DNA from 3 places in the Mesorhizobium sp. Cs1321R2N1 genome. Region 2 is predicted to be linked to each of the others. Evidence: predicted binding sites of a transcription regulator. Region 2 holds the regulator's gene; each other region holds the start of a gene.
The links. Region 2 encodes LexA, which represses DNA repair genes until DNA is damaged. Its sites were predicted from a motif close to TGTTCNNNNTGTGTTCNG; they were not measured.

Region 1 (10,731 bases), on a different contig from region 2:
TCGAAATGGTCTTCGAGCGCCGGCAGGACCGTAAGGAGAAGATCGGCGACGTCGCCATCACCAAGGACATGATCCACAACATCGCCGCCTTCCCGCTGGCGATCCCACTGATCGCCGGGCCTGGCGCGATTTCAGCGACGGTGCTGCTCTCCGGCTCGTTTCAGGGCTTTGCCGCGCAGGCGGCCCTGGTCGGCATCATTTTCGTCTGCCTCGTCATAACCTATCTGGTGTTCGTGCTGTCGGAACGCATCGACCGCATCCTCGGCCAGACCGGCCGCTCGATCCTGACCCGCCTGCTCGGCGTCATCCTGGCGGCGCTGGCGGTACAGTTCGTGGCCGATGGCATCAAGGCGTTGATGGCCGGCTGAGCGGTATAACGCTCATCCTACTTCGCCGCCGTATCGACGATCTCGAAATCATGGGTAAGCGTGGCCGTCTTGGCCATCATGGCGGAAGCCGAGCAATATTTGTCGATCGAAAGATCGATCGCGCGCTTGACCTTGTCGCGCGACAGCGCACGGCCCTTGACGATGAAATGCATGTGGATGCGGGTAAACACTTTCGGGTCGGTCTCGGCCCGGTCGGCGTCGAGTTCGACCACGCAGTCCTCGACCGCCTCGCGCCCCTTCTCGAGGATGTGCACGACGTCATAGGCCGAGCAGCCGCCGGTGCCGATCAGCACCAGCTCCATCGGGCTCGGTCCCGGCGTTTTGCCTTCCGGGCTGGACGCCGTGCCCAGCACGACCTTGTGGCCGCTGCCGGATTCGCCGACAAAGGTGCGCTCCTCGACCCATTTGACACGTGCCTTCATCGCTCCGTCCTTTCAGTCGTCGATCGCGCCGACTGTCGGCTCAAAATCAACAATGCAAAACCCCGAAAGTCCGTGCAGGACCCTCGGGGCATCTCAAGCAACAAGCATTCGCCGTTTGGTATGGCTTCCGATCAGAACGGGATCTCGTCGTCCAGCTCGCGCGACGAGCCACCGCCACCGCCCCCTTTGGAACCGCCACCGCCGCCACGGCTAAAACCTTCGTTCGGGCCCGACTGGCCGAAATCCGAGCCACGGCTGCTGCCGCCACCGCTGTAGCCGCCGACCTGACCGCCCTCACCCTGGCCGCGCGCGTCGAGCATCTGCAGTTCGCCACGGAATTTCTGCAGCACGACTTCGGTCGTGTATTTGTCGGCACCGGTCTGGTCCTGCCATTTGCGCGTCTGCAACTGGCCCTCGACATAAACCTTCATGCCCTTCTTCAGATATTGCTCGGCCACCTTGGCAATGCCCTCATTGAAGATGACGACGTTATGCCACTCGGTCTTTTCCTTGCGCTCGCCGGAATTCTTGTCGCGCCAGCTTTCCGATGTGGCGATGCGGATGTTGACGACCGGCTCGCCCGAATTCAGGCGGCGGATTTCAGGGTCCGCGCCGAGATTGCCGACCAGAATGACCTTATTGACGCTACCCGCCATGATATTTCTCCGCGCTCATCCGAAACAAATTTTTGTCGCAGCACCTTACAGGCTACCGACGTCGGCCGCCTGCCAAGGCTGGCTTTTCCCACAAGGTTTTTGTTCCCTTTTCGTTCCTATATGCACCGCCGCTGATTGTCAAGGAATGGCAGCAATGCCCGAACGAAACATATGGGTCTCAAAACAGCGCTTGCCAAATCGATAAGTATCGACTTATGTTTTTGTCATGATCGAAGCAGAGATTTTCCGCGCCCTGGCCGACCCGACGCGCCGCGCCGTCTTCGAGCGTCTCGCGGCGAGCGAGATGAGCGTGTCGGAACTGCGCAGCGGCCTGACGGTATCGCAGCCGGCCGTCTCCCAGCATCTGGCGGTGTTGCGCGGCGCTGGCCTGGTGGTCGAGCGGCGGGCCGGCCGCAACGCCTATTATCGCGCCGATCCGCAGGGACTTGCTCCGCTGCTCTCCTGGATTGAACGCTATCGGACGTTCTGGCCGGAACGCATCGAAAAGCTGAAGGCCGTTTTGAAGGACATGGACCAATGAAAAACGGTGGATCAATGAAAGACGCAAACCAAACCAAGGTCGCTCCAGATGCGCTCGAATTCGAATACGACCTTGCCGAGCCGCCGGAAAAGGTTTGGCGGGCGCTGACGGTGCCGGAATTGCTCGCCGCCTGGATGATGCCCAACGACATCAGGCCGCGGACCGGCAGCCGCTTCGCCTTCGCCGGGCCTGACGCGCCGATCGAATGCGAGATCCTCGACGCCGAGCCCGAGCGCCTGCTGCGCTATTCCTGGCGCGAGCAGTCCGACGATGCGGCGCACCCACTCGACAGCACCGTCACCTTCACACTCGCCCGTACGGTTTCCGGCGGCACGCATCTGCGCATCGTCCATGACGGCTTTGCTCGCAAGGCGATGCCTGCCGTGGCCATGGCGGGCGTCGGCTGCCGGCTTTCGCTGTGCGGGGCCGGAAAGCCTATCGCCGCGAACACACCACGCCTTCTGCTGTCGCGCGCGGCCTGAACACGGAAATTCGGAGAAGAGAAATGAGTGGTGTTGCCAGCCTTGTGCCCGATGGTGATCGAGCAATCGAGCCGCGGCGAACGTGCCTTCGACATTTTTTCGCGACTGCTGCGCGAGCGCATCGTCTTCGTCAACGGCGAGATCAACGACGACGTCTCGGCGCTGGTCTGCGCGCAGCTTTTGTCGCTGGAATCGGACAATCCCGAGAAGGAGATCTCGCTCTACATCAACTCACCTGGTGGCATGGTGACCAGCGGCTTCGCCATCTACGACACGATGCAATATATCAGCTGCCCGGTCTCGACCGTGTGCATGGGCTTTGCCGCATCGATGGGATCGTTCCTGCTGATGGCAGGCACGGCCGGGCGCCGCATCGCGCTGCCGAACGCCACCATCCTGCTGCATCAGCCGCTGGGCGGCTTCCAGGGCCAGGCTTCCGACATCCAGCGGCACGCCGAACGCATCGGCCAGACCAAACGCCATATGACCGAACTCTACGCCCAGCATTGCGGCCGCAGCTATGAAGAGGTCGAGCGCACGCTCGACCGCGACCATTTCATGACGGCCCGCGAGGCCCAGGCATGGGGCATTGTCGACCATGTTTTCGACACCCGCAAAAAGGCGGCGTAGGACCAGGGTCAGATTAGATCCTGCTGCTTGTCGAAGATTTGACGATACCGGTCTGGTTCCGGTGGCGGTAGGTCCCTATAAAAGGGGGATGACCGGCACTCATCGATCCACATCGCACCGCGCCACAGCCGCCATGGCGCTCGCCATCGTCGGCCTTGCGTCCAGTTCGGCACTTGCCGACGACGCTTCGTCGTCAGCGCAAAGCGCCCTGCCCGGCGTAACCGGCGACTATCGCATCGCCAAGCCGGCCCCGGTGCCCGAACCCGACGACGCGCTCCCCAGCAGCGGCAATGGGCAGTTCAAGATCGGCAATACCGATGTCAGGATTTCCGGCAGCATCACCGTCGATGTCGGAGTTGGCGGGATCAAGCCGCCCAGATAGGCAGAGATCGGGGCCCGCGAACTCAAGCCCTCGCCCAAAAAGAACAGCCCCGCCGTGCCTTGGGCAAACGGACGGGGCTTTTTTGGATTTTTAATCCATACTTGCCGGGAGTGTACTGCCGGCGTTTGAGTTCGGATGCTTCGCGGCATTCAGCCGACGATCCGACCAATAGTCTCTGATTTTGAGGGATACGGCAGGTCACGGTTTGTCGGGTGGCGCAAACGCCTGCCTCTGGCACTTATGCCTGCCGCGGCTCCAGTGACAACTGAAGCCCTGGGGGACTATCCGGTGGCGTCATGCTCCGCTCCTGTGTCCGTTGCGACATCGTCGTGGCGAAGCGCAAATCGCAAATGCCTGCGGCGTCTCGCAGGCCACCTTGGGGCGGCGAGGCCATCGAAAGACGGCCGGCTTCGCTGACTTCCGAAGACTGCTCCCGTGAGTTGGCCGCGTCAACCATCAATAGCCGGTTACGGAAAAATGTGATCACCGGGAGGTTACGTCCAGGTCAGTTTCCGCACAGCTTTGTCAGGAGCGTGTTCGGCCTTTGTTCTTTCCGCTTGCCCCTTTGCGCGAAAGACGGTTAAACGACTTCTGTCGGGAGTTGCGGCGTCTCTCGACGTGGCGGCAAAAAGACCTACATAGGGGATGGCTGGGAAAACCCGCCAATCCCACGAATTCCAGATCTGAGGCGGCGACCGGCGATGGCCGACCATAAATTCCTTTCCATTCGCGGGGCGCGCGAACACAATCTGAAGAACGTCGATCTCGACCTGCCGCGTGACAGCCTGATCGTCATGACCGGCCTGTCGGGCTCCGGCAAATCGTCGCTGGCCTTCGACACCATCTATGCCGAAGGCCAGCGTCGCTATGTCGAGAGCCTCTCGGCTTATGCCCGGCAATTCCTCGAAATGATGCAGAAGCCCGACGTCGACCAGATCGACGGCCTGTCGCCGGCTATCTCCATCGAGCAGAAGACCACGTCGAAGAACCCGCGTTCGACGGTCGGCACCGTCACTGAAATCTACGACTATATGCGGCTTCTGTTTGCCCGTGTCGGTGTGCCCTATTCGCCGGCCACCGGCCTGCCGATCGAGAGCCAGACGGTCAGCCAGATGGTCGACCGGGTACTGGCGGTCGAGGAAGGCACGCGCCTGTTCTTGCTGGCGCCCATCGTGCGCGGCCGCAAGGGCGAATACCGCAAGGAACTGCTGGAGTTGCAGAAGAAAGGGTTCCAGCGCGTCAAGGTCGACGGCGTCTTTTACGAAATCGCCGACGTGCCGGCGCTGGACAAGAAATACAAGCACGACATCGACGTCGTCGTCGACCGCATCGTCGTGCGCGGCGACCTTGCCACGCGTCTCGCCGACTCCATCGAGACGGCGCTGAAGCTGGCCGAAGGGCTGGCGGTGGCCGAGTTCGCCGACAAGCCGCTCGACGCTAGCCAGACCGGCGAGGATTCGGTCAACAAGTCGAAGAACGAGACGCATGAGCGCATCCTGTTCTCGGAAAAGTTCGCTTGCCCGGTCTCCGGCTTCACCATTCCGGAAATCGAGCCCAGGCTGTTCTCCTTCAACAACCCGTTCGGCGCCTGCCCGACCTGTGACGGTCTCGGCAGCCAGCGCGCGATCGACCCCAACCTCGTGGTGCCCGACGAGAACGTCTCGCTGCGCGACGGCGCCGTCAGCCCGTGGGCGAAATCGACCTCGCCCTATTACTCGCAGACGCTCGAGGCGTTGGGCAAGGCGTACGACTTCAAGCTCGGCGACAAGTTCAAGGATCTTTCCGCGCAAGCCCAGGAGGCGATCCTGCGCGGCACCGGCGAACGCGAGATCACCTTCCAGTATGATGACGGCCTGCGCTCCTACAAGACCACCAAGACCTTCGAAGGCGTCATCCCCAATCTCGAACGGCGTTGGAAAGAGACCGAATCCGCCTGGATGCGCGAAGAAATCGAGCGCTTCATGTCGGCGACGCCCTGCCCGGTCTGCAAGGGCTACCGGCTGAAGCCCGAAGCGTTGGCGGTGAAGATCGCCGGCAAGCACATTGGCGAGGTGACGGAACAGTCGATCCGCAACGCCGACAAGTGGTTCACCGACCTGCCGGCGCAGCTCAACGACAAGCAGAACGAGATCGCTGTCCGCGTCTTGAAGGAAATCCGCGAACGCCTGCGCTTCCTCAACGATGTCGGGCTCGACTATCTCACTTTGTCGCGCAATTCCGGCACGCTGTCGGGCGGCGAAAGCCAACGCATCCGGCTGGCCTCGCAGATCGGCTCTGGGCTGACCGGCGTGCTCTATGTGCTGGACGAGCCGTCGATCGGCCTGCACCAGCGCGACAACACGCGCCTGCTCGACACGCTCAAGCATCTGCGCGACATCGGCAACACGGTGATCGTCGTCGAGCATGACGAGGACGCCATCCTGCATGCCGACTATGTCGTCGATATGGGCCCGGCCGCCGGCATCCATGGCGGCGAGATCATCGCCCAGGGCACGCCGCAGCAGGTGATGGCCAACCCCAATTCGATCACCGGCAAATATCTGTCGGGCGCGCTCGAAGTGGCAACGCCTGGCGTGCGCCGCGAAGCCAAGAAGAACCGGCGGCTGAAGATCGTCGGCGCGCGCGGCAACAATCTGAAGAATGTCACCGCCGAGATCCCGCTCGGCACCTTCACCGCCGTCACCGGCGTGTCGGGTGGCGGCAAGTCGACCTTCCTGATCGAGACGCTGTTCAAGGCGGCCTCGCGCCGCATCATGGGCTCGCGCGAGCATCCGGCCGAGCATGACCGCATCGAGGGGCTGGAATTCCTCGACAAGGTCATCGACATAGACCAGTCGCCGATTGGGCGGACCCCGCGTTCGAACCCCGCCACCTACACTGGCGCCTTCACGCCGATCCGTGACTGGTTCGCGGGTCTTCCCGAAGCGAAGGCGCGCGGCTATCAGCCGGGCCGTTTCTCCTTCAACGTCAAGGGCGGCCGCTGCGAGGCCTGCCAGGGCGACGGCGTCATCAAAATCGAGATGCATTTTTTGCCCGACGTCTACGTCACCTGCGACGTCTGCCACGGCAAGCGCTACAACAGAGAGACGCTCGACGTCCTGTTCAAGGGCAAGTCGATCGCCGACGTGCTCGACATGACGGTCGAGGAAGGCGTCGACTTCTTCGCCGCCGTGCCTGGCGTGCGCGACAAGCTGGAGACGCTGAAGCAGGTCGGCCTCGGTTACATCCATATCGGCCAGCAGGCGACGACGCTGTCCGGCGGCGAGGCGCAGCGCATCAAGCTGGCAAAGGAACTGTCGCGCAAGGCAACCGGCAAGACGCTCTACATCCTCGATGAGCCGACCACCGGCCTGCACTTCCACGACGTCGCCAAATTGTTGGAAGTGCTGCACGAACTTGTCGACCAGGGCAACACGGTGGTCGTCATCGAGCACAATCTCGAAGTGATAAAAACCGCCGACTGGGTGCTCGACCTCGGGCCCGAAGGCGGTGATGGCGGCGGCGAACTGGTCGCCTCCGGCACTCCGGAAGCCATCGTGCGCGAGAAGCGCAGCTACACCGGCCAGTTCCTCAAGGAGCTTCTGGAGCGGCGCCCTGGAGGCAAGCGCGAAGCGGCGGAGTGATGACAGAGGATGGTCTCATCACGGTCCAGAGCCGCTTTGGCGTGACCGAAACCATCGACCGCCTGGCTGAGGTGGTCAAGCGCGCGGGACTGCTTGTGTTCGCGCGCATCGATCACCAGGCCGGCGCGCGCGATGTCGGCACCACGCTGCGGCCGACGGAGCTTCTGATTTTCGGCAACCCGAAGGGCGGCACACCGCTGATGCAGGACCAACAGCTTGCCGGCATCGACCTGCCGGTGAAGGCGCTGGCCTGGGAGGATGAGCATGGCAAGGTCTGGCTTTGCTACAATGACGCCCATTGGATCGCCGAACGCCACGATCTCCGTGACGCCAGTCGTGATGCCGTCGCCGCAATTGCCGCTGGCATGGAAAAGGTGATAGCGGCCGCTGCTGGAATGGATCAATCATGAGGCTCGCTGGCCCAGAAGATCTCGCCGCGATCGTGGCGCTGACGCAAGCGGCCTATGCTCCCTACAACGCCATGCTCGATGCGCCACCGATCCCCGTTACCGAGGATTATGCGCCGCGTATCGAGCGCGGCGAGGTCTGGCTACTTGAGAGCAGCAATGATCCCGCCGGGCTTATTGTCCTTGAACGACATGAAGGCCACGCCATGATCTTCAGCGTCGCCGTCTCCCCTGCTTTTCAGGGCAAAAAACTCGGCATAGCACTGCTCAATCACGCGGATGAACAGGCGCGTCTGTGGGGTTTGCCGGAGGTGCGGCTCTACACCAACGCCAAGATGGAACGGAACGTCGCGCTCTACGCCGCCTATGGCTACCGTGAAACGGGTCGCCGGCCCAATCCCCATCGGCCAGGGTGGATACTGGTCGACATGGCCAAACCCGTCGACAGGCCCACCGTAGCCTGATCGCTTTTAGAAATCTGGGAGGACGACAATGAGCACATCGGGAACAATCCGCGCCGGCATGGGCGGCTGGACCTTCGAGCCCTGGGACACGTCCTTCTATCCCGAGAAACTGTCGAAGGCGAAGCAACTGCAATATGCCACCCGGCAGGTGCCGAGCATCGAGGTCAACGGCACCTATTATTCGAGCTTCAAGGAGCCGACCTTCGTCAAATGGGCCAACGAGGCGCCGGACGGTTTCGTCTATTCGCTGAAAGGCAACCGCTTCGTCACCAACAGGCGCGTGCTCGGCGAAGCCGGTGAATCGATGATGCGTTTCCTGGGTTCCGGCGTTGCCGCGCTCGGCGACAAGCTCGGGCCGATCCTGTGGCAGTTCGCGCCGACGAAGAAGTTCGATCCGGACGATTTTGAAGCGTTTCTGAAGCTGCTGCCGGAAAAGCAGGACGGCGTCGCGCTGCGCCACGCGCTCGAAGTCCGCAACGACAGCTTCATCGTGCCGGAATTCGCCGCGCTCGCGCGCAAATACAAGGCAGCGATCGTCTATGCCGACCATGCCAAATATCCTGACATCGCCGATATCACGGGCGATTTCGCCTATGCGCGGCTGCAGACCGGCAGCGACGACAATCCCGATTGCTACACGCCAAAGGGTCTCGACGAATGGGCAGCGCGGGCAAAGATTTGGGCGGAAGGCAAGCAGCCGGCCGATCTGCGGCGCGCCGACCCTGCCACCGACGCCCCGGTCCAGCCGCGCGACGTGTTCGTCTACTTTATCACCGAGGGCAAGGTGCGTGCGCCGTTCGGGGCGATGGCGCTGATGAGGCGTGTGGCCGACTAAAATAGCAAGCTTGCACCGCGGCCATGTCTTTTGTCGAGGCTTCGAGGTCGAGTGTTGCTGCGTATTCGGAACCCGCGGGGCATCTTGACCGTTTTGCCTATCTAGCCGAGAGCCTGTTTCCATGGCGCCTGGGGCGTTGGGCAAAAGCGAGGAGAGATGGCTATCATCCTCATCGGAGCGTTGCTGACCATAGCCGGCCTTGTGTACATGGCGGGCGCAGCCATCAGGCGCGGCCAGTTGAGCGGCGGCTCGGCGCCTGCGGGCTCGACAGGTCCGACGCTTGAGCCACCCCGGCGTGGCCTTCGTTTCCTAGGCCTCTCGCAAGATTGGCCGGGCTTGCTGATGATGGGGGTCGGCATCCTCATGCTGTTAGCGGTGGCAATTCTCTGACACGGAGAAATCCTGGCATTCTAGGCCCGTCGTAACCTTATTGACACTTCCTTGCCGCATGAATGCGCCGACGCCAAGCTGCGGAGCTGGAACCGCCACCGGCAGGGAAAGAGGGCATGTCGCTCGACTACACTTCACTCCTGCTGGCCGTCGGGTTCTCCGCCGCTTGCCTCAGCCTGACATTGTTCGGCATGTGGCTGACCGCCCGCTCGGAAAAATTCCTGCTGACATGGGCGATCAGCCTGGTGTTCGTGGTCGGCGATATTTTCATCTATGACGCCTATATCGACATGCCCGGGCGTCTGCTCGGCATCGCCACTTCCGCGTTCCTGCTGATCGGCTTTTCGGCCATGCTGGGTGCCGCCTATCAGTTCCGAACCGGCGGCTCGCCGTTGCCGCGGGCGCTGTGGGGTTGCGTTTCGTTGGCGATTGCGTTGCCTCCCATGGCTTTGGGCTATGATGGCCTCGGCTTCATGTTCGAGAACATGTTCGCCGCCTTGCTGCTGTTCGCCACGGCATTCGAATATTGGCGAGGCCGCGATGAGGCACCCGCCCTGACGATCGGCATCACCGGGCTCTATTCGGCCACGGCCACGTCCTTCGCGCTCTGCGCCATGGTTCTTGCCTGGGAAGGAAAACTGGTTCTGGGACACGCACCAAGCAACTGGGCCGAGGAGCTCAGCCTCATCGTGGTTATCGCCAGCATGACAGGTATCGGCGCGCTTTCGCTTGCCCTTAACCAGGGGCGCTTGGCGAGGTACCACCACCGCAACGCCCTGACGGATCCCTTGACCGGCCTGCTCAACCGGCGCGCTCTGTTCGACATGCACGGCGACGTCCCGGTCGGTGCCTTTACCGCGGTGGTCGTCTTCGACCTCGACAACTTCAAGGCCATCAACGACGAATTCGGCCACGCGGCGGGCGATGAGGTGCTGAGGGTGTTCGCCAGGGAACTCGCCGGTAATCTTCGCCAGACCGACGTCGCCGCGCGCATGGGGGGCGAAGAATTCGCACTGGTGCTGAAGCGCACTCTGCCGGAAACGGTCGAGCAATCGGCAGAGCGAATCCGGGCCGTATTCGCGACGCGGCTGATAGAAACCGAAACCGGCTCGCTGAGCTGCACGGTCAGCGCCGGGTTTGCCTTTGGCAGCAAGGAAGGGCTCAGCTTCGACAAGGTGCTCAACGCCGCCGACAAGGCGCTCTACGATGCCAAGCGCGGAGGCCGCAATCGCGTGACCGCCTCTCCCTTCCGACGCGTGAGCTGATCACGCGTATCATGGCGAGGCTGTGATTGTTGGATAGCGAAGGCTGCCCTTAGGCCGCCATGACGATTTCATTGAAGGCATCGAGGTCGACATAGAAGACCTTGGTGATCTCCTCGATCAGATCGTCGTAATCGCAGCCCTGTGACCTCAGGATGTTGATGGCGGCGATGATGTCGACGCGTTCGGTAAGCCGCCGCTTCTGGTAGTCCTCGACGTAACGTTCCATGGCTGTCCCTTAGCCTGTG
Region 2 (10,731 bases):
CGGTGTACCGCGATCCGCAGCGCTACTGGATGTTCTACGAATTGGCCGAGAAGCTGGTCGACTTCGAGGACTACTTCCGCCGCTGGCGCTTCAACCACGTCACCACAGTGGAACGCATCATCGGCCTGAAGCGTGGCACCGGCGGCACATCGGGCGCCTCCTATCTCAAGAAGATGCTCGAGGTCGTCCTGTTTCCGGAACTCTGGAACGTCCGTACCCGGCTCTGAACCCTTGTTTGACGACTGTTCAGGTCACCGCCGTCTTGACCGCGAAGCGCGCATCCTTCCAGGCGCCGGTGCGCAGGATATCTTCCAGTACGTCGACCGCCTGCCATACATCGGTGTAACCGACATAGAGCGGCGTGAATCCGAAGCGGATCGTCGACGGCGCACGGAAATCGCCGATCACGCCGCGCTCGATCAGTGCCCGCATCACCTGGTAGCCATTGGGGTGGAGGAATGAAACCTGGCTTCCACGCGCATTGCCGTCGCGCGGGCTTTCCAGCTCCAGGCCGTAGGCGCCGCATCTGGTCTCGACGAGTTGGATGAACAGATCGGTGAGCGCGATGCTCTTCTTGCGCACCACCGCCATGTCGACATCGTCCCAAAGGTCCAGTGCCCCCTTCAGCGCCCGCATCGACAAGACAGCCTGCGTGCCGCACAGGAACCGGCGGATGCCGCTGCCGGCCGCATAACCCTGTTCGAAGGCAAAGGGCCGCGCATGGCCCCACCAACCGCTGAGCGGCTGCCGGACTTTGTCGTGATGACGCTCGGCTGCGTAGATGAAGGCTGGCGCGCCCGGACCACCATTGAGATATTTGTAGGTGCAGCCGATGGCGAAATCGGCATTGGCGCTGTCGAGCTCGACCGGCAAGGCGCCGGCCGTATGGCAGAGATCCCAGACGATGAGCGCACCGACCTGGTGGGCCTTGCATGTCAGTGCCGCCATGTCGCGCAGCTGGCCGGATTTGTAATTGACATGGTTGACCAGGATGACCGCGACACGCTCGTCGATCAGTTCCTCAATGGTCGGCGCGTCGACGCCCTCGAGCCGCAGCACGGTGCCGGGTCGCGTCGAGGCCACGCCTTCGGCCATGTAGAGATCGGTCGGAAAGCTGTCGCCCTCGGCGACGATGATCGAACGTTCCGGCCGCATGCCGAGTGCGGCATGCAGCACCTTGTAGATGTTGATCGAGGTCGTATCGCAGACCACCGTCTGGCCGGCCGCCGCACCGATCAGGCGTCCCAGCTGGTCGCCAAGCGCGACCGGCATGTCGAACCAGCCGGCTGTGTTCCAGGCACGGATCAGGTCCTGCGCCCACTCCTGCGTCGCTGCCTTCTGCAATTCGTCAAAGACGGCGGGCGCCGCGGCCCCGAGCGAATTGCCGTCGAGGTAGATGACGCCTTCCGGCAAGATGAAGCGGTCGCGCATGGCGCGCAGCGGGTCCGCCGCGTCCATGGCTTCGACGGCTGCGAGATCGGGAATTGCGCGCATCATTTGTGACATCCCTGATTATTCACGCCCTGGTGGGGTTTGGGGGGACTTGGGGGGCTTGGGGTTTACGAGCTATTCACGGATCGCTTCGCGTGCTGGCGCCGGCCCGCGACTGCGCTTGAGACTGGGCAAGGCGAGCATGGCCAGCACGAACAGGCCCGTGGCAAGCTTCAGGTCGGGCGGCGGCATGCCGGCGGCAAGGCAGAACGACACCAGCTGGTAGTAGATGATCGCGCCGGCGAAAGGCGCCAGCAGCTGCCGCCAGACCGTCTGCTTGCCGACGACGGCCTCGCCGATCATCAGCGCGGCAAGGCCGTTGATGAGGATGCCCAGCCCCATATTGACGTCGGCGAATCCCTGCGACTGCACCATCAGCGCGCCGCTTGACGCCGAAAACGCGCTCGCCAACCCGACACCGCCTATGGTCGCGGCCCAGACATTGATGCCTTGCGCCTCGGCCATGTCAGGATTGGCGCCCACGGCGCGCACGGCCGTGCCCTTCTCGGTCCTGAAGAACATGTAGAGCAGCATGAAGGCGATAAGCGCGAGAAGGCCAGCGACGACGATCTTGCTGGCGGGAAAACCCGGCCGCGCGAACGGCACCCAGTCGAACACCGTCGGCGAGCCGAACACGGAGAGGTTGGACTTGCCCATGATGCGAAGGTTGATGCTGTAGAGCATCGTCATCATCAGGATGCCGGCAAGAAGCGTGTGGATGCGGAAGCGCAGATGGATGAACGCGGTACAGCAGCCCGCCGCGAAGCCGACAACGAGGGCGGCGGCGATGCCCATCAGCGGCGATGCGCCGGCGGCAAGGAGAACGCCGCAGACGCAGCCGCCCAGCGGAAAAGCGCCTTCGCTGGTGAGATCGGGAAAATTCAGCATGCGAAACGGGATCATGATCCCGAGCACGACAAAGGCCAGGATCAGGCTCTGCGCCATGGTGACCGGCATGATCGCGACGAAGCTGGCGAGAATGTCCTGAACAAAACCCATGGTGATCAGCTCGCCAGCAACATGCGGTCGGTTTTGACGGAGAAATGGCCGATCAGATCGATAACCGTGACCCTCGCCTTCTCCTCGCCGCTAACTTCCAGAAGGACGCGGCCCGCGTCGAGCATGATCACGCGGCTGCCATAGTCGACGGCGTGCTGCATGTTGTGGGTCACCATCAAAGTCGTCAGCTTCAGCGCGCTGACGGCGCGCACCGTCGCCTGCATGACAATCTCGGCCGTGCGCGGATCAAGTGCCGCGGTATGTTCGTCGAGCAGCAGCAAGTCAGGCGATCCGCCGACCGCCATGATCAGCGACAAGGATTGCCGCTGCCCGCCCGAGAGCAGGTCGACGCGTGTGTCGAGGCGGTTTTCAAGGCCGAGACCCAGTATCGACAGGCGTTCCCTGTAGGACGCAAGGCGGGTGGCGTTCAGCCCCTGGCGTAAGGTGCGCTTGCTGCTGCGCAAATCAGCCAGCAGCATGTTTTCAGCAACCGTCATGCTGGCGGCGGTGCCGCGCATCGGATCCTGGAATACGCGAGCCAGTCTCGAGGCGCGCTTGTGCACCGGCATACCAGTCACATCGGCGCCATTGATCAGAATCTGGCCGGAATCGAGGATCAGAGCGCCGGAAATGGCGTTGAGCATGCTGCTCTTGCCGGCCCCGTTGGAGCCGATGACGATGCCGAACTCGCCTGTGGCCAGCGACAGGCTGAGACCGTCCAGCGCGATCTTCTCGTCAGCCTGGCCCTTGTAGAATACCTTACGCGCGGATCGGATCTCGAGCATCGTTCCTCCCTGACCTTGTGGTGACAGCGCCCGCGCCGTCACCCTCACAGCGCCGATGTCAGTCGACGATGCAGCCGCAATCGGCCATCGAAGCCGGTATTTCGATGCCGAACGCAGCCATCGCCTTGCGCGAGATCAACGCCATGTGGTCCTTGTAGGCCGGGCGTGACGGTGCGATCGTCTTGGGATCCTTGCCCTTGAGGATTTCGGCCGCGATGTTGCCGGCGTTGATCCCGACCTGCGTATAATTGACCGCGAAGCTCGCCGGCACGGTGCCGTTGCGGACCGCGCTGTCATCGGCGTTGACGACCGGGATGCCGGCCTGGCGCGCGGCGGCGGAGACAGCGGCGATCGCCGGCTGGATCAGGTTCGAGGTCGGTCCGTAGATCACATCGGCTTTCCCGGCGAGCGAGGCGATGCGTTGCTGAATGTCATTGACGTTGTCGATGCCGACTTCCACGACCTCGAAACCGGCGGCCGGTGCCGCCGCCTTGATCTTCTCGATCAGGGCAACGTCGTTGGCTTCACCGGGATTGTAAGGCACACCAAAACGCTTGGCGTTTGGCAACAGCTTCTTGGTGAAGGCCATCACCGCGGCAACATCCTGAAGATCGGTGGCGCCAGTCATGCCTTCATCACCCGAGTCCCACGACGGCACGAGCTTGGCCGCCACCGGATCGGTGACCGCGGCAAAGACGATCGGAATGCCGGAGCCCGCGAGCGCTTTCTTGGCGATCTGCGAGACCGGCGTGGTGATGGTGTAGATCAGCTTGGGCTGCTCGGCCTGCAGCTTTGCGATCATCTGCGGCACCAGCGATGCATCGAAATTGGTATGGCTCTCCGTATAGACGACGTCCTTACCATCGACGAAGCCATTGTCCGTCAGCGCCTTCTTGAAGCCGGCTATGGCCGCGTTCAATTGCGGATGCTCGCCAAAATTGGCGATGCCGATGCGGATTTGATCGGCGGCGGCACTGCCGGCGCTCACCATCAATGCGCCGGCCAAGAACAAACCCGACAGCCAAGCGGATTTCGACTTCAACATCATTTCCCTCCCAGATTTGATCGACGCCGTTTGCAGCGCGGCTACTGCGGCGATCATGGTCAGTCCGTCGGCCCGTGTCAAACATTATATATAATTCTTGCCATGCCCCCACATCATATATAATTTTCTTTGGCAGACGATGGATGGACCGCGATGCAGGATCAAACGATCTCCACAAAGACGGAGGCAGCCTATCAGCTGTTGCGGCGCGATATCCTGACGACGCGCCTCATGCCCGGGGCCCCGCTCAAGCTGAGTGCGCTGCGCGGCACCTATGGTGTTGGCTGGACGCCGTTGCGCGAAGCCTTGTCGCGGCTAGAGGCCGAACGCCTGGTCACCGCCATCAGCAATCGTGGTTTTGCCGTCGCTCCGGTATCGCGGGCCGAACTGGAGGACCTGGCACGCGCCAGGATGGTGGTCGAGATACCCCTGTTCCTCGAATCGATGGAAAAAGGCGGCAAGGAGTGGGAGGATGCCGTTGTCACCGCCCACTACCGGCTCTCCCGTTGCAAGACCGCGGTCGACGATCCTTCGGATGCGGCCGTCGATAAATGGGACGAGAACCACGAAGCTTTCCATGCGGCGCTGCTGAGCGCGGCGACTTCCAATTGGCTCATGCGATTCCGCTCGACCATCGCCGATCAGCTGCGACGGCATCATCGTTTTCTCGGCCTGGCGCCGACATTGCGGGCCGCGGCTGGCCTGAAGGACGGTTATGAAGAGGCTATGGAGGCATTGTGCGAAGCGATTGCGATCGAACACCATACAGCGATCATGGAAGCTGCACTCGATCGTGACGTCGAGCGGGCCAAGGCGCTGATGACGGCGCATATCGGCTATACCCTGCACGTCTATGTCCATAGCGAAGACAGCGGCGCGACCAAATACGCCGCCCGCGCCGGCAGTTTGAAAGCGGGTTCCGGGTGACTTCAGCGCTTCCGCGACGCCTATTGGCATGCGCTGGCCGGAGTGGGCCAAACGCCTGGATCCATCGCCGCCCCAAAGCTACCAATCGTTGGCGTTTTGGTTTCGTTTCGTTCCGCGAATAATGGATCCATAAATTGTACAATCCACCCGCGAAGAGCCCTCCGAAAGACTGATGCCAAGGCCTATCAGAGGATAGGCCACAGGCCATTAACCAAAACGATTTCAATGCCTCCCGATCGCCGAAAGGGTCGGCCGCAGTCCGCTGTCGCGGCAAAAAACTTCAGACGCGTTAACAAATTCATTAAACTTTAAACAGTTGCGGAACACAACTGGAACGGATAGTGTTTGTTCTGGGTTTGTTTTTTCGATTCTGGTTCAGACCTTTCGTTCAATGCCTTGGGGGCCGCCATGCTGACACGCAAGCAACATGAACTGCTGATGTTCATCCACGAACGGCTCAAGGAAAGCGGAATACCGCCCTCCTTCGACGAGATGAAGGAAGCACTCGATCTTGCCTCCAAGTCGGGCATCCATCGCCTGATCACGGCGCTGGAGGAACGTGGCTTCATTCGCCGGCTACCCAATCGGGCGCGCGCGCTGGAAGTGCTGCGGCTGCCGGACTCGATCGCGCCGGGCCTCAATGCGGCAAAGAAATTCTCGCCAAGCGTCATCCAGGGCAGCCTTGGCCAAGGCAGTCCCGGCCGCCAGATCAGGCCGGCGACGGCGCCTTCGCGCCTGCCCGCGGCCGGCAACGACGACGATGCTGTTTCAGCCGTGTCCATCCCGGTCATGGGTCGTATCGCCGCCGGTGTGCCGATCGATGCCATCCAGCATCAGACGCATTCGATTTCGGTGCCGCCGGACATGATCATGGGCGGCGAGCACTATGCGCTGGAAGTCAAGGGCGACTCGATGATCGAGGCCGGTATCTTCGACGGCGACACGGTCATCATCCGCAATGCCGATACAGCAAGTCCGGGCGAAATCATCGTGGCGCTGGTCGACGAGGAGGAAGCAACGCTGAAGCGGTTCCGCCGCAAGGGCGCCTCGATCGCGCTCGAAGCCGCCAATCCAGCCTACGAAACACGCATCTTCGGACCGGATCGGGTCAAGGTGCAGGGCAAGCTCGTCGGGCTGATCAGGCGCTACTGAACTGGCTTACCATCGGGCTTGTCGGCCTTTTTATAGGGGGCCAGCCCCCTCGCCTCGCGTGAGAATTTTCGCTGCTCGTGCCAGGGTCGGTATGGTCCGTCGATGGCGAATTCGATCTCAGCCGGGGTCGTGGCCGATTGGGGATCGAAGAAAACGGCGGCACTCCCCTTGCGGGCGAGCTGGCGTTTGGTGACGACGAGAACCAGCGGATTATGGCAGGCGTCATAGGCGGTCGCGTCATTGACGACGATCAGGTCGGCGAAAGCGCAGGCCTTCCAGGTGTTCTTGCGATCCTCGACATAGGCGATGATCGCGCCGGAAGGGTGCCTGGCAAGGCACAGGCCTTCGCGGCAATAAAACGGCGATCCCTGCGGCAGGTCGGTGGGAGCGGAAATATCGAATTGCCCGTCCGTCTTGTCGAACATTTCCGGTAGGACGATTGTTTCGGAGATCAGAGCGCGTTTCCAATTGTCGGCTGCGAATTCGTTCGGACGTTCCCGGTTGACGGCCAGTTCGCCATTGCCGATCGACAGAGCCACCAGCCGCGCATCTTCCGAGATCAGCACATCGGGCGCGCGCGTGTGCGACACAGTCAACAGACCGGCAAGCGCGAATGGCACCGCCGTGAGCCGGAGCCACGTCGTCGCCATCGTCGCGATGACCAGCGCGACGGTGACCAGCAGCACGGATTGCTGCGAAATCAGTCCGACTCCATCGACCGGAGAGCGCTCCGATATCCACGCCGATATGGCGATCATCGCTGTCAGGCCCTTGCCCATGAGGTAGAGAGCCGGCCAATCCAACCCGAACGGCATCAGCAACGCGCTGGCGACGGCCAGGAACATCACGATCGATACGATCGGCATGACGGCCAGATTGGCGAACAGGCTGAGCGGTGACACCCGCTGGAAATGCCAGATGGCAAACAGTGCCGTCGCGCTGCCGGCGATGATGGACGTCATGGCCAATCCACCTGTCGCCAAGAGGAATTTTCGCGTCAGAAATCCGGGTAGGGATCGCTTTGGCGGCGGAGGCCTCGTCTTTCCCGCATGGTGGTCGGCCCAGCCGGCATAGGCGCCAACCAAGGCTGCGGTTGCCGCGAACGACATCTGGAAACTCGGGCCGACGACCTCGTGCGGCGAAACCAGGATAACGGCGATCGCCGAGATCGCCAGATTGCGCATGGTCAGCGCCGCGCGATCGAACAAGACGGCGATCAGCATCACCGCCAGCATGATGAAGCTGCGTTCGGCCGCGACGACGACGCCCGAAATGACGAGATAGGCGGCGATCGAAAACAGTGCGGCGGCGGCGGCGTATTTCTTCACCGGCCGGCGCGCGGAAAAGCCTGGAAACAGCGCGAAGGCGCCGCGCAGCAGACCCATGATGGTGCCGGCCACCAGCGCCATATGCAGACCCGAAATCGAGATGATGTGATAGATGCCGGTGCGCCGCATCGCTTCGTTGATTTCATCGGGAATGCCGGCCCGCACGCCGACGATCAGCGCCGCCGCGATCTCGCCTTCCGCGCCGCCAATGCTGCCCCTGATGTGGTCGGCGATGGCTTCGCGGGCATTTTCGATGCCTGAAAACACGCGTGCCGGCAGCGGTATCTCACCGGCTTCGGCGGAGACAACCGTTGGATTGCCGAGAAAGAAGCCGCTGCCGCCGATGCCGGCGAAATAGCTGTCGAAGGAGAAGTCGTAGCTGTCCGGCCGCACCGGGCCGGTCGGCGGCAGCAGTTTGGCATAACCTGTGACAAGCGAGCCGGCAGTCATTTCGGGCGGTATCTTGCGTGCCGAAAGCCGGACCCTTTCAGGCGCGTAGCGCAGTTTCGGCCGGGCGGTCGAAATCACGTCCATGGTCAGCCGGATGCGGCCGCTCTCCATCTCCTCGAGCGAGATCACGCGGCCGGTCAGTTGCGTCGAGATTTCCGAGCCCAGCATCCGGGTTCCGGCTCGCCATGTTTCGACCTTCGCCGCAAGCAGGCCAAGCGCACACAACAGCACCGCCATGAAACACAGATGGGTTTTCGGCCAGGAGCGCGAGACGAATGCACAGACCGCCGCCAGAACCACGACCGCGACAGGCTCTGCAAAATCGGGCTCGGACGCCAGCGAAAAGTAGCAGATCGCCCCAACGGCCAGGCAGACCGGCACCAGCAGGAAGGCGATGCCCCGGTCGAGTTCCAGCTCCGCCGCCTTGGCCACGACGTGACGCAGGCGAGGCAAGGATACCAGGCCGATTTGCCGGCGCACGCGCACAATTCTGCGTGCGGCAGGAGATGGAGTTGGCGCCGGGCTATCCGCCTGCAGCGGCTGGGTTGCGGGCGCAGCCACGAGCGGCGATGGCAGCGGGATCGCAGGAGGCGTCGCAAACAGCGATCGCTCGCTGACGCCGACAATGGCGCCCTCGCCCCGATCCGAGCCTCGGCCTCGTCCAGTCATCGGGTCTGCCCCTTGCGCCCTCGACACCCTATGCTACATGAACGCGCGACGCGCGAAAGTCCGCGCACTCCGCACTCAGCTTCAGACGTTTTCCGAGAGTTCCATGCCCGACAAGGTCATCACCCGTTTTGCTCCCTCGCCGACCGGCTATCTGCATATCGGCGGCGCGCGCACGGCGCTGTTCAACTGGCTCTATGCCAAGCACACCGGCGGCATGATGCTGCTGCGCATCGAGGACACCGATCGCGAGCGTTCGACCGATGCGGCCACATCGGCCATTCTGGACGGCCTGACCTGGCTCGGCCTGTCGTGGGATGGTGACTCGGTCTCCCAATTCGAGCGCGCGCCGCGCCACCGGGAGGTGGCCGAGGAGCTGGTGCGCCTGGGCAAGGCCTATTACAGCTACGAGACTTCAGCCGAGCTCGAGGCGATGCGCGAGGCAGCACGCGCCAAGGGCCTGCCGCCACGCTATAACGGCCACTGGCGTGACCGCGCCCCGTCGGAGGCACCCGCCGGCGTCAAGGGTGCCATCCGCATCAAGGCACCGACCGAGGGCGAGACGGTGGTGCAGGACCGGGTCCAGGGCGAGGTGCGTTTCCCCAACAAGGATCTCGACGATTTCATCATCCTGCGTTCGGACGGCAACCCGACCTATATGCATGCCGTCGTCGTCGATGACCACGACATGGGCATCACCCATATCATCCGTGGCGACGATCACCTGACCAATGCCGCACGCCAGACCGTGATCTACAACGCCATGGGCTGGGACGTGCCGTCGATGTCGCACATCCCGCTGATCCATGGCGCCGACGGCGCCAAGCTGTCGAAACGCCACGGCGCGCTGGGCGTCGAGGCCTACCGCGCCATGGGCTATCTGCCCGAGGCGCTGCTGAACTACCTGGCGCGGCTGGGCTGGAGCCATGGCGACGACGAGGTCATGTCGATCAAGGACATGATCTCCTGGTTCGATATCGGCGACGTCAACAAGGGCGCGGCGCGCTTCGACTTCGCCAAGCTCGAGGCGCTGAACGGCGTCCATATGCGCCGCATGGCCGACACCGAATTGTTCGACATTTTCATCGCCACCTTGCCCTATCTGGAGGGTGGCCCGGCAATGGCGGCGCGCCTCGACGAGAAGAACAAGGCGCAATTGCTGGCAGCACTTCCGGGCCTGAAGGAGCGCGCCAAGACGCTGGTCGAGCTCGTCGACGGCGCCGGCTTCCTGTTTGCCGCGCGGCCGCTGCCGATCGACGACAAGGCGGCACTCCTGCTCAATGACGATGCCCGCAAGATCCTGCGCGGCGCTCACGAAGCTTTGAACGCGCTGTCCGGCGACTGGACAGCCGCCACGGCCGAGGCCGCGATCCGCGACTATGCGCTGGCTGGCGGCCATAAGCTCGGCGCCGTGGCCCAGCCGCTGCGGGCTGCCTTGACCGGCAAAAGCACCTCGCCGGGCGTGTTCGACGTGCTGGCCGTGCTGGGGCGTGAGGAAAGCCTGGCGCGCATAGCGGATCAAATCGATTAGGAGCAAACTGGCCCAAGAAGATTGGCATTGAAAGGCGCGTTTCGCAGTGCAACATTAGGCTTGGCCCAATCTGGCACGCACCTCCTAAAATGCGGTGGCGAATACGCGCATTGCGGTGATTTCGACGTGTCGCTCTGCGGAATTTGCCTTTGCCGGCATGAGGAAACAAGAAGGAGTTTGCAATGACCGAAGCTGCGAAAAAACTGGATGTGGGCGGCCAGGAGGCCACGGCAACGCTGCAATTTGCCGGCAAGACTCACGAATTCAAGGTGCGAAGCGGCTCGGTCGGACCTGACGTCATCGACATCGCCTCGCTCTACAGCACCACCGGCGCCTTCACCTATGATCCCGGCTTCA
Region 3 (10,731 bases), on a different contig from region 2:
GCTCGCTCAGCGGCAGCATCGACGAAGCTGACGACCTTGTCCGAGAAACGCTGATGAAAGGAATTGCAGATCTCGATGGCCTTGATGGGAGCCGGGTTAAACCCTGGATCTTCGCTACGATGCGCAGGGCTTCCTTGGCCAGGCTTCAAGGCACAGCCTCTCAACCTCGAGAACCCGCTAGTTGCTTGTCGCAACCCTTTGCCGCCGATCCGCGGGGACAGATGGAAACCGGCCCAAAAATCGCTCGTGCCATTGACGTCCTGGCGAGCCTGGAGCGGCAAGCCATCGTTCTGGTTTGCATGCTCGGGCTCTCATATGAAGACGCCGCCGACGTCTGCGATTGCGACGCAGCCACTATCAAAGGCCGGTTACAAGACGCGAGGAAAGGAATGGCTGTCCTGTTGGGCAGCCCCACTAAGCCGGAGAGGCCGAATTGACGACGGGCAAGGCGGGACGGCTTTAGAGCAGGTTGAGGGCTGTCAGACAGCCGTCCTTTAGTTACCCAGGTCGCCGATTGCTCAACCGCCGCAGTTTGATATGCAGCCAGGGAACCATCAGGGAGCGTCCGAGTTCGACCAAGGAAAAGCTTGGGTTCCCAACATGGAAGAAATCGGCAAGGCCCAACAGAGGGCCATAGCCCGTCTCATACGTCAGTGGATTTCCTCGGACGCCAGCCGCCGCCAGCTTCGGCAGTTGCTGGATCTGCCGACAGATGCGGACATGCCCCGCGAACATCGGTCATTGCTCGACGAACTCGACCGCAGGGTCGACGAATGAGTGCATGCTTGCTCGCACGAGGGAAAATCCGACTGACCCGGTCGCGGCGGAGTATTTTTCTCGAAGCCCCCCGGAACTGCAACTTGCAGTAATCGTTGGTTTATCTCAGCAGCGGATAGTGCAATGCAACGAGCAGCAAAAGAAGCGGGCCGAGTGGCAAAAGGCCAGGAACTTGAGGTTGAACACCTGGTCGAGATCACGGAGATCGATCCCAAGCAGGCGCGAAGGCTTCTTCGCAGGCATGGGGCCGACTGGCCGAAGCTCAGAGACGAGGCGGAAGCTCTGAAGACGGAAGATTTGTCGTCACCTTCCCAGCGGCTGCCGAGAAAGCTGTTCAAGTTCGTTCTCGTCCGTAATCCCGGCTTGATAATAAGCAAGGATGCGCGATGCGCGCCGTTCTCTCTCGGTTTCGGTTTCGTTTTTGATATTGCTGCGTGCCAGGACGCGGCTCAGTACGGCAAGTTCTGATGGGGTATAGGCGTCCCTATGCATCGCATCTCAACTCCCGCGCGGCCCGCCTCCGGAAGGGCCGAGGTGGCCTCAAGCTGGTGTGCCAGCTCCGACGCCAAAGAAACAAGAAATCGTAAACAAGCATTCTCCGGCGCGGCCTAACGCTGAACGGGACAGAATGTTCCGCAGGTTTCGTGGAAGGAGGAAAAACGAAAAACGATGGGGCTTGCTGTGCATTTTGAAGTTGAGAAACGGCGGTTGTGATCCGCGGTAGAAAGAAGACTGTCGCCACTTACATATACAACTGGAATGGTCGGGTTGGACCTCCGCAAGCCGAGCGACCTCCGATTGTCCCGGCCCCAGGCGATGTCGGTGAACGCGGCCTTGGGCGGGTGGAAAGCCGCGCCTGGGCAGCATTTCGACCGCCGACGAACTGGAACCAAGCCTCCTCCAACCCTGACTCGAGGTCGAGCAGTGTCATCGGCTCATCTTCGACGATCAGAACGGCGCCATCGTTCACCGGAATATCCCCAAGTCGCCGCTACCTCGGCGTCAACTTGGTTCCGTCACCCATCGGCGGTGGGTGACTCCGAAGCGTTACGCCACCGCGACATCCAAGCGGAGTGATGAAGGCCCGCCTCGGACAAAACCGAGACGGGCCGAAGCTGCTTTGACAGCCTTGAGGCCAAGACAATGAGGGAGGATTGTAGGCCTGCAACCAAACATTGAGCAGCGGTAAATGTTCCTCGGGGGGTAAGCTCTTTCTTTGATCGGTCTCGGCGGCGGCCCACTCGACCTGTGCATCTTGTTTGCTCAAGATTTCTCCTGATCTGCGGAAGCTTGCTGGATTTGCGTCATCACCTGCCGGGGATCGACATTCTCGGCCAGTTGCGGCAGCTCCTCATCGGCCGGCGTCGAGACATTCAGACGGCCTGTCAAGGCGGCCACCATTTCGATGAGCCGCGTGGTTTCGTGCTCGTTGAGAAGGCTGATCTGGAGGTCCAGTTCCGCTCGGCGCTCGCTGTGTTCGGCCATTCTGTTTTGGTTGATCAGCACGAAAGTGGACAGGAAGATTGCCTCGACCGAGGCGACCATGGCCAGGATCACAAAAGTTGGGTCCCAAGCTGGGATGGCGGGTATCGCGTCAAGGTTGGCAAGAATCCAGGCGACGAGAATTGCGAGATGCAAATAGACAAAGGCCATACTTCCCGCGAAGCGCGAAATGGCGCCAGCAATTCGCGCTTGAACGCCTTGGTCCTCCTCCTGCTGTCGCCTGTGGTCGATCAGGGCCTGGATGTTCTGGTGAAGGACCGACTGTATGTCGGCGGGATGTTGATCGTTCATTTTTTTAAAGCCCGGTTTGGCGGGGATATCATCTGCGGGCCCTCATCGCCGGCTGGTACCTCCGGCGAGACCGAACTCGTCGGCTGGCCTAGGTCGCGGCCGACGGCCCCTTGAAACGAGGAGTGCCGTCCTGCAATCGCGTGGACCATGGCCACCACCGCCTGAGGGGCGCTCTGGTGAACCATATGGCCGGCGTCCGCAACGACGTTGAGGAGGGACCCGCTGACCTCCGCATGCAGGCGTCGTGCTTCCTGCTCCGCGTCGAACAACCGGTCTCCAGAGGCGGCCACGATGCCGGTCGGCACGGCAATATCCCTGTAGCTGGCCTTCGTCAGCAGGGCCGCGGCCAGCATCGATGCCGACTCCGAGCACACGGCGCGCAGTTGGGAGGGGCGGCTGGCGACCTCTTTTGCGCGAGCGGCGAAGTCGGCAGCGACAACCGCCGGGTGAAAGATCTTCTGCATCGCCCACGGCCAGGCAAGCCTCACAAGCGGCGGCAGCAAGGTGTGGCGAAACGCTGTGCCGGCGACCGGCAAAGCCGGAAGTGCGGCCAGCGCAAGATCAAGCCGCGGGGGCGGATAATAATAGCCGGAGACCAGCACGATGCCGGCAATCGAAGGAGAATGCCTGCGCGCCAGTTCGAGGGCTATCCAAGCGCCCCAGGAATGTCCAAGCACCAGATATTTCTCGATGCCCAGCCTGCCGGCGGCGGCATGTATGAGATCGGCTTGGTCGCGGGCAGACCACCGCCGGCCCCGCGCCCGCGTGCTTCGCCCGAAGCCCGGTCGATCAAATGCGAGCACCCGATAGGTCTTTGCCGCCAGATCGAAGATGCCACTCGACTTGAAATCCTGCGCCATCGATCCGTTTCCATGCAACAGAATGAGCGGCATGCCAGTGCCGGCTTCGAGAAAATGCAAGCGTATACCGTCAACCTCCATCAAACGCCCGTGCGCCGCCCGGCCGGCGAGCGCACTCTTGGCGCGGACGTGGTTGTATCCGGCAAGTGCCGCCAACGCGGCGACAAGCAGCACGGTCGAGAGCTTCGGTCCATCTCTGTCGAACGCCATGCCAATGCCTGCCAGGAACTGTCTTGCTCGGTTGCCCGCCGTGTCGAACCTTCCTGGCGACAGCTTGTTCCGCCAGACAAAGAGTTTGTAGCCGGCTGAAACGGCTTAGGCGGTAAGCTCTCTATGGGCATGTGACGCGGCAATGGCAGCCTGTCCAAATGCGACGGCTATCTGGTTCAGCGCTTTTACAACGTCACCGATCGCGTACATGCCGTCGACGGACGACTGCTGGTGCTCATCGACCGTGACGTAGCCCTCCGCGCAACATCTCGCGCCGAGGCCCAGGGCGAGCTGGGAGCGCACCTTGCACCCCAATGCCGCATAGACTGCATCGAAGCGGCATGTCGTTCCGTCGTGCAAAATCGCCGCACACCCGTCAGCAGCCGGGCTGAGCTTGTCGAGAGTGTGACGGATGAGTATCCCTCTTTCGCCGGCCGCGCGGCGCGTGCTGGTTGAAAAATCCGATGCGTGGGTCCCCAGCATCGTTACGTGTGGCGTGAATCGGCTAAGGAAAATGGCCTCGTGCAAGGCTCTGTCGCCCTGCCCGACGACCGCTATCTTCCGGTCGATCACCTCGTATGCGTCGCACACCGGGCAAAGCCGAATGACACCTGCGGCAATTGCCTCCGCCATGCGAGGCAAAACGGGCGTCGTGTCGATAATTCCGGTCGACAGGAAGACCTTACGCGCGCGGATTGTGCCGATCGAGGTCTCAGCGTTAAAGCCTCCGTCGCCAGAGACCAGCGAAAAGACTTGCCCCCGCATCACGGTTGCTCCGTACAAGCTCGCGTGACGTCGGAGCCGATCCAGAAGATCGGGGCCACTTATCCCTTCTGGAAAGCCCGGACAGTTATGGCTCATCGGGATCAGGGCGGCACGGGGATCGCCGGCATCGACCACCAGCACGCGATGGCGGAAGCGGGCAAGATACTGGGCCGCGGTCAGTCCCCCCGGCCCGCCTCCGACGATCAGCACATCTTCGGCCTCGGTGTTCGGGTGACTGGCGTGGCTGTCATGCCTGGTTTGTTCCATTAGTGGTGAACTATCTGGATTGTTCGATGTTCCAGCACGACACGACAAGCCAACCGATCACGCGCCAGCCTGGATCGAACTTGACTGGGGGCCCGACTATTGAGAAATCCGGGCTTCAGAGCGATTGTGCGCACCTGACCGTCAACGTCAGGCAGCGTTGCTGTCTTCCGTTTTCCAATCGCCCTGCCAACGCGCGCGCACGGCAATCATCAGCATGGCCGGTTCCGTCATCCCGGTCTGGAAAAGCCTGATCAGCTCTCTCGCGACGGAATGTGCTGCCGCGGTGTCCGGGAGAACGTCAAACTCCTGGCACATTGCGTCGAAGACCGCACGGAGCGTATCCAGATCATTGGGGTAGAAGGTGTCCGTGCGAATGGGCCGGTCAAGCATCAAGCGTCTCCAAACGAGCGAGAGTGCGATGGTCTCCCAAGCAGCGGAGCATTGCCCGCTGACCTCGCGTTTATGCGGCACAGCGCACGATCTGTCGCTAACCTATGATGTACCAAGCCAAGTCCGCGTACAAAGACTCAGGCCCGTGCTCATCCGCTGCCGCGCTCAAACCGCACGGAGCGGTTTCCGGGTCGAAGTAAGCCACCCTCCAGAAATCGCGCGATGAGTGCTGGTTAGAGGGCTCGCACGCCACACTTGCGAGCAGCGGGCGAGCCCTATCCGCGCAGGAAGGGACATAGCTGCGCGGATCCCGTTGGCCGCCCTCGTCATCCAAGAGCTACGCCGATTGCCAGGAGAGTAATCGCCATCGCGAAGACCGGTGCCAGTAACCAGCGTGCCTGGCCAACACTTTTTTCCATGACGCTTTCTCCAAATTTGCGGCGGTTAACGGCGCCAGTCATGTGACGGTTCCTGGTTTTGCTGAACGCAGACCTTTTCAGCATCATTCCAAGCCCAAAGTCCGGGATGAAATCGGACCTAGGTGCGGGCTCGGAACGTTTCGGATTTGGACACGTTGGGTCCGGGGTGATTATGCCCGAGCTCACAGGAAGGCTGTCACATGAGAATGGATTTCACCGCCGCCGCTGCTTCGTTTCTGCTCCTTGCCGGTGTCGGCGTCGCTGCAGCCCAGGACGTCGTTATCGCGCCTGAACAGGACACCGTCATTCAGGAGTACGTCCACAAGCAGCCCCTCGCGTCCGTGGAAGTCCCCGGCGTCGAACTCAGCGTCGGCGCCGCGCTTCCCGACACCGTCGAGCTTCGCGAAGTTCCCAACGTCAAGTACCGCTATGTCGTGGTCCACAACCGGACAGTTCTCGTGGACCCGGGCACCCGCAAGATCATCAAGGTCTATAATTGACCAAAGTGCGGGTAGGCCCGTCGCTGACCGGGGCGACGGGCCGTACCGATTCAGAAATGGCGATCTTGGGCGTCTCGCCATAGGCGAGGTTGGCGACAGCATCGATGACCGCAAATGCTGTCAACTTCCTCCCCATTCCGATATCCCGCCTTCACGGCATTCCGATCACGTGTTCACCGGTTCGGCCGAAGCGCCGACTCGGCGACCGCTGTGGTGAACCCAAATAGGAAAGCAGCGCTCTCGACTAACCACCTGGCGAGTTGCGCGGCAGACCATTGTGGGCGCGCTCTCCGGCGGTGAGCGTCAGTGGGAGGAAGGCCGGTGCTTTCTCAGCCTGGTAATCGCCGAGCGTCCGACGGTGATCACGCCGCCGCAGTCAGTCCGCACCGTCAACTTGTCGGCTTTGCGATCGATGCGGATGATGTCTCCAACAAGAACGACCTTATCTCCAGCACGGGTTTTAGGTGGAGGGTCAACCGAATAGGGTCGGTCATACGATGGAATGTTTACTTTGGCGCGTCCGCTAGGCAGCATCGTGCTGACCGTACCCGTCAAGGTGACTTCGTCACCGATCTCAAGTTCCCGGGGCACGCTATAGTGTAGCATAGACTCCTCCGGCGCGTTCCTGATATTAATGCCGGCAAACTGACTTGGTTGCGTGAAATCGCAAGTCTCTGCCCCGTTGCCTCCATCAGGCCGAGCACCCCTGTGCCAATGACGGGTAGGAATTGCCGACGCCGCCGATGAATGCATGGATTGATCGCCGCCCATCCAGCGCGCCCCTCAGGGCTGGCTATCTTGTCGAGAACCGCGGCTCGTGACAATTCCCTTACGGAACAAAAGGAGATCAGAGACATTCTCTCCTGCTCAGACAGGAGACCTCAAATGCAGAACCTAACCGACAATGCTGATGTTTCAGCCAATATTGACAAGGACCCTGATGAATGGGTTAGTGGAGACGATCCAATGACGCCATCGCAAGCCTCATACTTGAAGACCCTGAGTGAGCAGGCCGATGACGCCGCGAGCTTCGAACAAGGGCTTAGTAAGGCCGAGGCATCCAAGCGCATCGATGCGTTAAGGGCTAAGCTGAAACTCTAACCGAACCTCCCGCGCTAGCCGTTCAACGCTGGAGACGGCGCAGCGCGTCACTTTGACGGCGCACCATTGCGACTGCCCCACGAGCGGGAGCCTCGGCGAAATCGGCACTATCGTTAACGGACTTCGCTGTGCATGATTGCCGTGAATGCTTAGGCTGCGGGACGGCGTCGTCTGGCGGACCATTGACGAAGGAGCAGGGATCAGATCGTCGCCTGCATCCTTCCCAGCCCACCCTTTGGGATGAGGATGGCTACGACTTTCTGAAAGCCCTTCAATTCGCCTTCCTGATCTCGGCCGCCTTCATTTTGGCCCTGAGCTTGCCCACGCGTGCAGCCAGCGTATCGGGGCCCACTGTAGGGGAGCTACGCTCGATAACGTCGGCTACCTTCACGCTCGATCTTCGCACGTGGATGACGCGGACATCGGCTGTGCCGTTAGCGCAGTCGCTCAGCAACAGGTCTAGAGACTGGACTACGGCCAACGCCGCAACGGCGGAGGCCAACCGCATTGGCGCGTATACGTCGATCGAACCTCCAGCTCCATCCAAACGGGCTTGAGAACTCGTGCGCCGCGCAGCATCGGAACTTCTGGGTCTCTACAAGCTCATAGGCAAACGATCTTCCCTGACTACACGCCTTTGCAGGAATATATGTGAAGTCTTGCCGAGAGGGAGTCCGACTGAAGTCAGCCGGCAACAAACGCAGCAGTAGTTTCCACTGACCGCCTGGCCTCAAACCTTTCTTGGAGGCCTTGAGGTCGCTAGTGGCCGCGCGCCGCGCGCCAGACTCAGGCGGTGCGTCAGTCTTCATCACCTCCCGTTTGATGCGTCACCGGCGCGTCTTTGAAGAGCCGCCCCTGATCGTCGACGTCAAGACCGGGCCGCCGCCGGCGAAAGCGGCAGGCCAGAGTTGACCGGCCGTCGTGGAGCGCAGCCGGCTGCGGAACCATCGGCACGCGGGTCCGTTACGGTGTTCACGAAACGCGAGGGCTAACGTGGACAGAGAAGACGATGCGTCGCCAGTCGCTTCCGGCGTTGAAGGTCTCGATTACGTCCTTCGAGGTGGCTATGCGAAGTTCCGCTCTCATCTCGTCGAGGGCAGGCCTGGATCCGGCAAGACGACGATCGGCCTGCAGTTCCTGATCGAGGGCGCTCGCAACGGCGAGACATGCCTTTATATCACACTCTCGGAGAGCAGGCGCGAGCTGTTGTCGGTCGCCAACCGCCATGGCTGGGACCTGAACGGCATCGAGATCCTCGAACTGGTGCCGCCCGAGCTCAGCCTGGACCCCTCTCAGTTGCAGACGCTGGTGCATTCGTCCGACCTGGAGCTTGGCGAAACCGTGCAGTCGGCCCTTGCCGAGATAGAACGCATAAAGCCGGCCCGGGTGGTGTTCGATTCGCTGTCGGAGATTCGGCTGCTGTCGCAAGGCTCCTTGCGCTACCGCCGGCAGGTGCTTGCGCTGAAAAGCTTCTTTCTGCTCAACAATGCCACCGTGCTGCTGCTCGACGACTTAACTGCCGAGCATGACGATCTCAACCTGCATTCGATCAGCCATGGCGTTATCCGAATGGAGCAGCTGTCGCCGACCTATGGCGGCGAAAGGCGGCGCCTGCGCGTCATTAAGATGCGCGGTGTGCAGATCCGTGGTGGCTTCCATGACTTCGCCATCCGGGTCGGTGGCGTCGTGGTGTTTCCGCGGCTTGTCGCCTCCGAGCACGAATTGGGCGCGCACGGCACGCCGGCGACAAGCAAAAGCTCCCTGGACGCACTGATCGGTGGCGGTCTCGATCGCGGTACAAGCACGTTGCTGATGGGGCCTTCCGGCATCGGCAAGTCGAGCATCGCCAGCACCTACGCCCATGCAGCACTCGCGCGCGGCGAGCGAGTGCTGGTGCTGCTGTTCGACGAAACCAAGCGCATCTTCCTCGCCAGGGCGGCTGGCTTGGGCATGGATTTTGCCGGTTACACCAACGACGGGTCGCTGCTGCTGGAGCAGATCGATCCGGCCGAGCTTTCGCCTGGTGAGTTGTCGACGCGCATCCAGTCGGGGGTGGAGCAATCGGAGGTGAGAATGGTCGTCATCGACAGCCTCACCGGGTATCTCAATGCCATGTCGGAAGAGCAGCACCTGCTGCTGCAGATGCACGAAATCCTGACTTACCTCAACCAGAAGGGCGTGGTCACCATCCTGCTTCTGGCCAATCACGGCCTGATCGGCCACATGGCCGCGCCGGTGGACATGACGTATCTCTGCGATGGCATCATGCTATTGCGGTTCTTCGAAAGCGGCGGGCGCCTACGCCGCGCCATCTCGGTGGTCAAGAAGCGTGTCGGTCCGCACGAGGATACGATCCGCGAGTTCAAGATCAGCGGCACTGGCGTTACCGCGGGCGTGCCGCTGGAGGAGTTTCGCGGCATCCTGACTGGCGTGCCATTTTTTGAGGGCAAGCAGTCCGACCTGCTCAAGGACAAGGCATCGTGAGTCCAGCGGAGACCTCCGTCCTGGTGCTTACTCCGGTCGGACGCGACGCCCAGATTGCCGCCTCGATTTTGGCGGCGAGCAAGATCCACGCGCACATCTGCACGTCACTAGAGGACACCTTGCCGTTGCTGGATCAGGCTCAGTGTCTGGTGGTTGCCGAGGAGGCGCTGATCAACGCGGACCGAAGCCGCCTTGCGGCATGGGTCGAAAAGCAGCCGGCATGGTCGGATTTTCCGATCGTGCTTTTGGTGATGCGCGGGACCGATTTCGACCAGCGGCTGGCCTTTCTCGATCGCTACCTTATCGTACTGGAGAGACCCTTCCTGGCGTCGAGCCTGACCAATTCCGTACGTTCGGCGCTGCGCGCCCGCGCCCGCCAGCTCGAAGTCAAATCTTATATCGAACAGAAACAGGAGGTTGCAGACCGTCAGAAGCTTCTCATCCGCGAGTTGCATCATCGCGTCAAGAATACACTTGCCAATGTGCGTGCTATGATGGGAGCAACCGCCAAGTCGAGCGGCAACATCGAGGATTTCATGAGAGACTTCTCGGCCCGGATCGTCTCTCTGGCCGACACTCACTCCATGCTGACCGACGATTATTGGCAGACAGTTTCATTGCACAAACTGCTGGAGCGGGAGCTTCGCCACTACGAGACGCGCGACACGCCTCGCATCGTGCTCGAAGGCCCCGAGGTCTCGCTGATCGCCGACATTGCGATCCCAGTCGGAATGGCATTCCATGAACTTGCCTCCAACTCTTCCAAGTTCGGCGCGCTCTCGCGCCCGCTCGGTCGGCTCGACGTGCGCTGGTCAGTGGGCAGGTCGGGCGACGCGCGGATCGTCAATCTCCACTGGAAGGAACTGGACGGCCCCAACGTAGAGCCGCCAACACGGCGCGGTTTCGGCACGACGCTGCTGGAGAAGGTGGTGGCCGTGCAATGCGATGCCAGCATCCAGCTGAATTATCTTCGGGAGGGCCTGCATTTCACCATGGCGCTGCCATTGCGCGAGACGAGGCTGGTGCCGGCCTACTCATGATGCCAGCAATGCCGCTTTAGCGATAGCCCTCGTTTGGTGATCAGCTGGCAGGTTGCCGTTTGGGGTCATCTGGTTAATGGCATCCGGCAGATCCCTCGTGATCCTCGCAATCAGCTCCTCGCGC

Region 1: the regulator LexA is predicted to act here: its motif matches at 4,037-4,054, upstream of uvrA (excinuclease ABC subunit UvrA).
Region 3: the regulator LexA is predicted to act here: its motif matches at 6,815-6,832, upstream of O7A61_RS02035 (DUF3072 domain-containing protein).

The regions. Positions count from the first base shown of each region.
Region 1 covers NZ_JAPYKP010000018.1:41,252-51,982, forward strand. The annotation lists gene O7A61_RS07610 (MarC family protein) at 1-368, shown strand, start outside; gene O7A61_RS07615 (OsmC family protein) at 386-811, opposite strand; gene O7A61_RS07620 (single-stranded DNA-binding protein) at 943-1,467, opposite strand; gene O7A61_RS07625 (ArsR/SmtB family transcription factor) at 1,694-2,008, shown strand; gene O7A61_RS07630 (SRPBCC family protein) at 2,005-2,490, shown strand; partial or broken gene O7A61_RS07635 (ATP-dependent Clp protease proteolytic subunit) at 2,514-3,120, shown strand; gene O7A61_RS07640 (hypothetical protein) at 3,209-3,502, shown strand; gene uvrA (excinuclease ABC subunit UvrA) at 4,204-7,125, shown strand; gene O7A61_RS07650 (DUF302 domain-containing protein) at 7,125-7,535, shown strand; gene O7A61_RS07655 (GNAT family N-acetyltransferase) at 7,532-7,996, shown strand; gene O7A61_RS07660 (DUF72 domain-containing protein) at 8,025-8,831, shown strand; gene O7A61_RS07665 (hypothetical protein) at 8,988-9,221, shown strand; gene O7A61_RS07670 (GGDEF domain-containing protein) at 9,338-10,486, shown strand; gene O7A61_RS07675 (hypothetical protein) at 10,536-10,712, opposite strand.
Region 2 covers NZ_JAPYKP010000003.1:68,959-79,689, forward strand. The annotation lists gene kynA (tryptophan 2,3-dioxygenase) at 1-227, shown strand, start outside; gene kynU (kynureninase) at 247-1,494, opposite strand; gene O7A61_RS01550 (ABC transporter permease) at 1,567-2,490, opposite strand; gene O7A61_RS01555 (ABC transporter ATP-binding protein) at 2,496-3,275, opposite strand; gene O7A61_RS01560 (ABC transporter substrate-binding protein) at 3,334-4,320, opposite strand; gene O7A61_RS01565 (GntR family transcriptional regulator) at 4,474-5,247, shown strand; gene lexA (transcriptional repressor LexA) at 5,656-6,399, shown strand; gene O7A61_RS01575 (ComEC/Rec2 family competence protein) at 6,393-8,846, opposite strand; gene gltX (glutamate--tRNA ligase) at 8,950-10,374, shown strand; gene gltA (citrate synthase) at 10,557-10,731, shown strand, end outside.
Region 3 covers NZ_JAPYKP010000004.1:48,160-58,890, reverse strand. The annotation lists gene O7A61_RS02080 (sigma factor-like helix-turn-helix DNA-binding protein) at 1-437, shown strand, start outside; gene O7A61_RS02075 (hypothetical protein) at 601-777, shown strand; gene O7A61_RS02070 (hypothetical protein) at 901-1,245, shown strand; gene O7A61_RS02065 (DUF1003 domain-containing protein) at 2,041-2,571, opposite strand; gene O7A61_RS02060 (alpha/beta fold hydrolase) at 2,568-3,605, opposite strand; gene O7A61_RS02055 (NAD(P)/FAD-dependent oxidoreductase) at 3,747-4,673, opposite strand; gene O7A61_RS02050 (hypothetical protein) at 4,821-5,063, opposite strand; gene O7A61_RS02045 (hypothetical protein) at 5,390-5,524, opposite strand; gene O7A61_RS02040 (DUF1236 domain-containing protein) at 5,683-5,982, shown strand; gene O7A61_RS02035 (DUF3072 domain-containing protein) at 6,868-7,083, shown strand; gene O7A61_RS02030 (ATPase domain-containing protein) at 8,077-9,567, shown strand; gene O7A61_RS02025 (sensor histidine kinase) at 9,564-10,607, shown strand; gene O7A61_RS02020 (YidB family protein) at 10,602-10,731, opposite strand, start outside.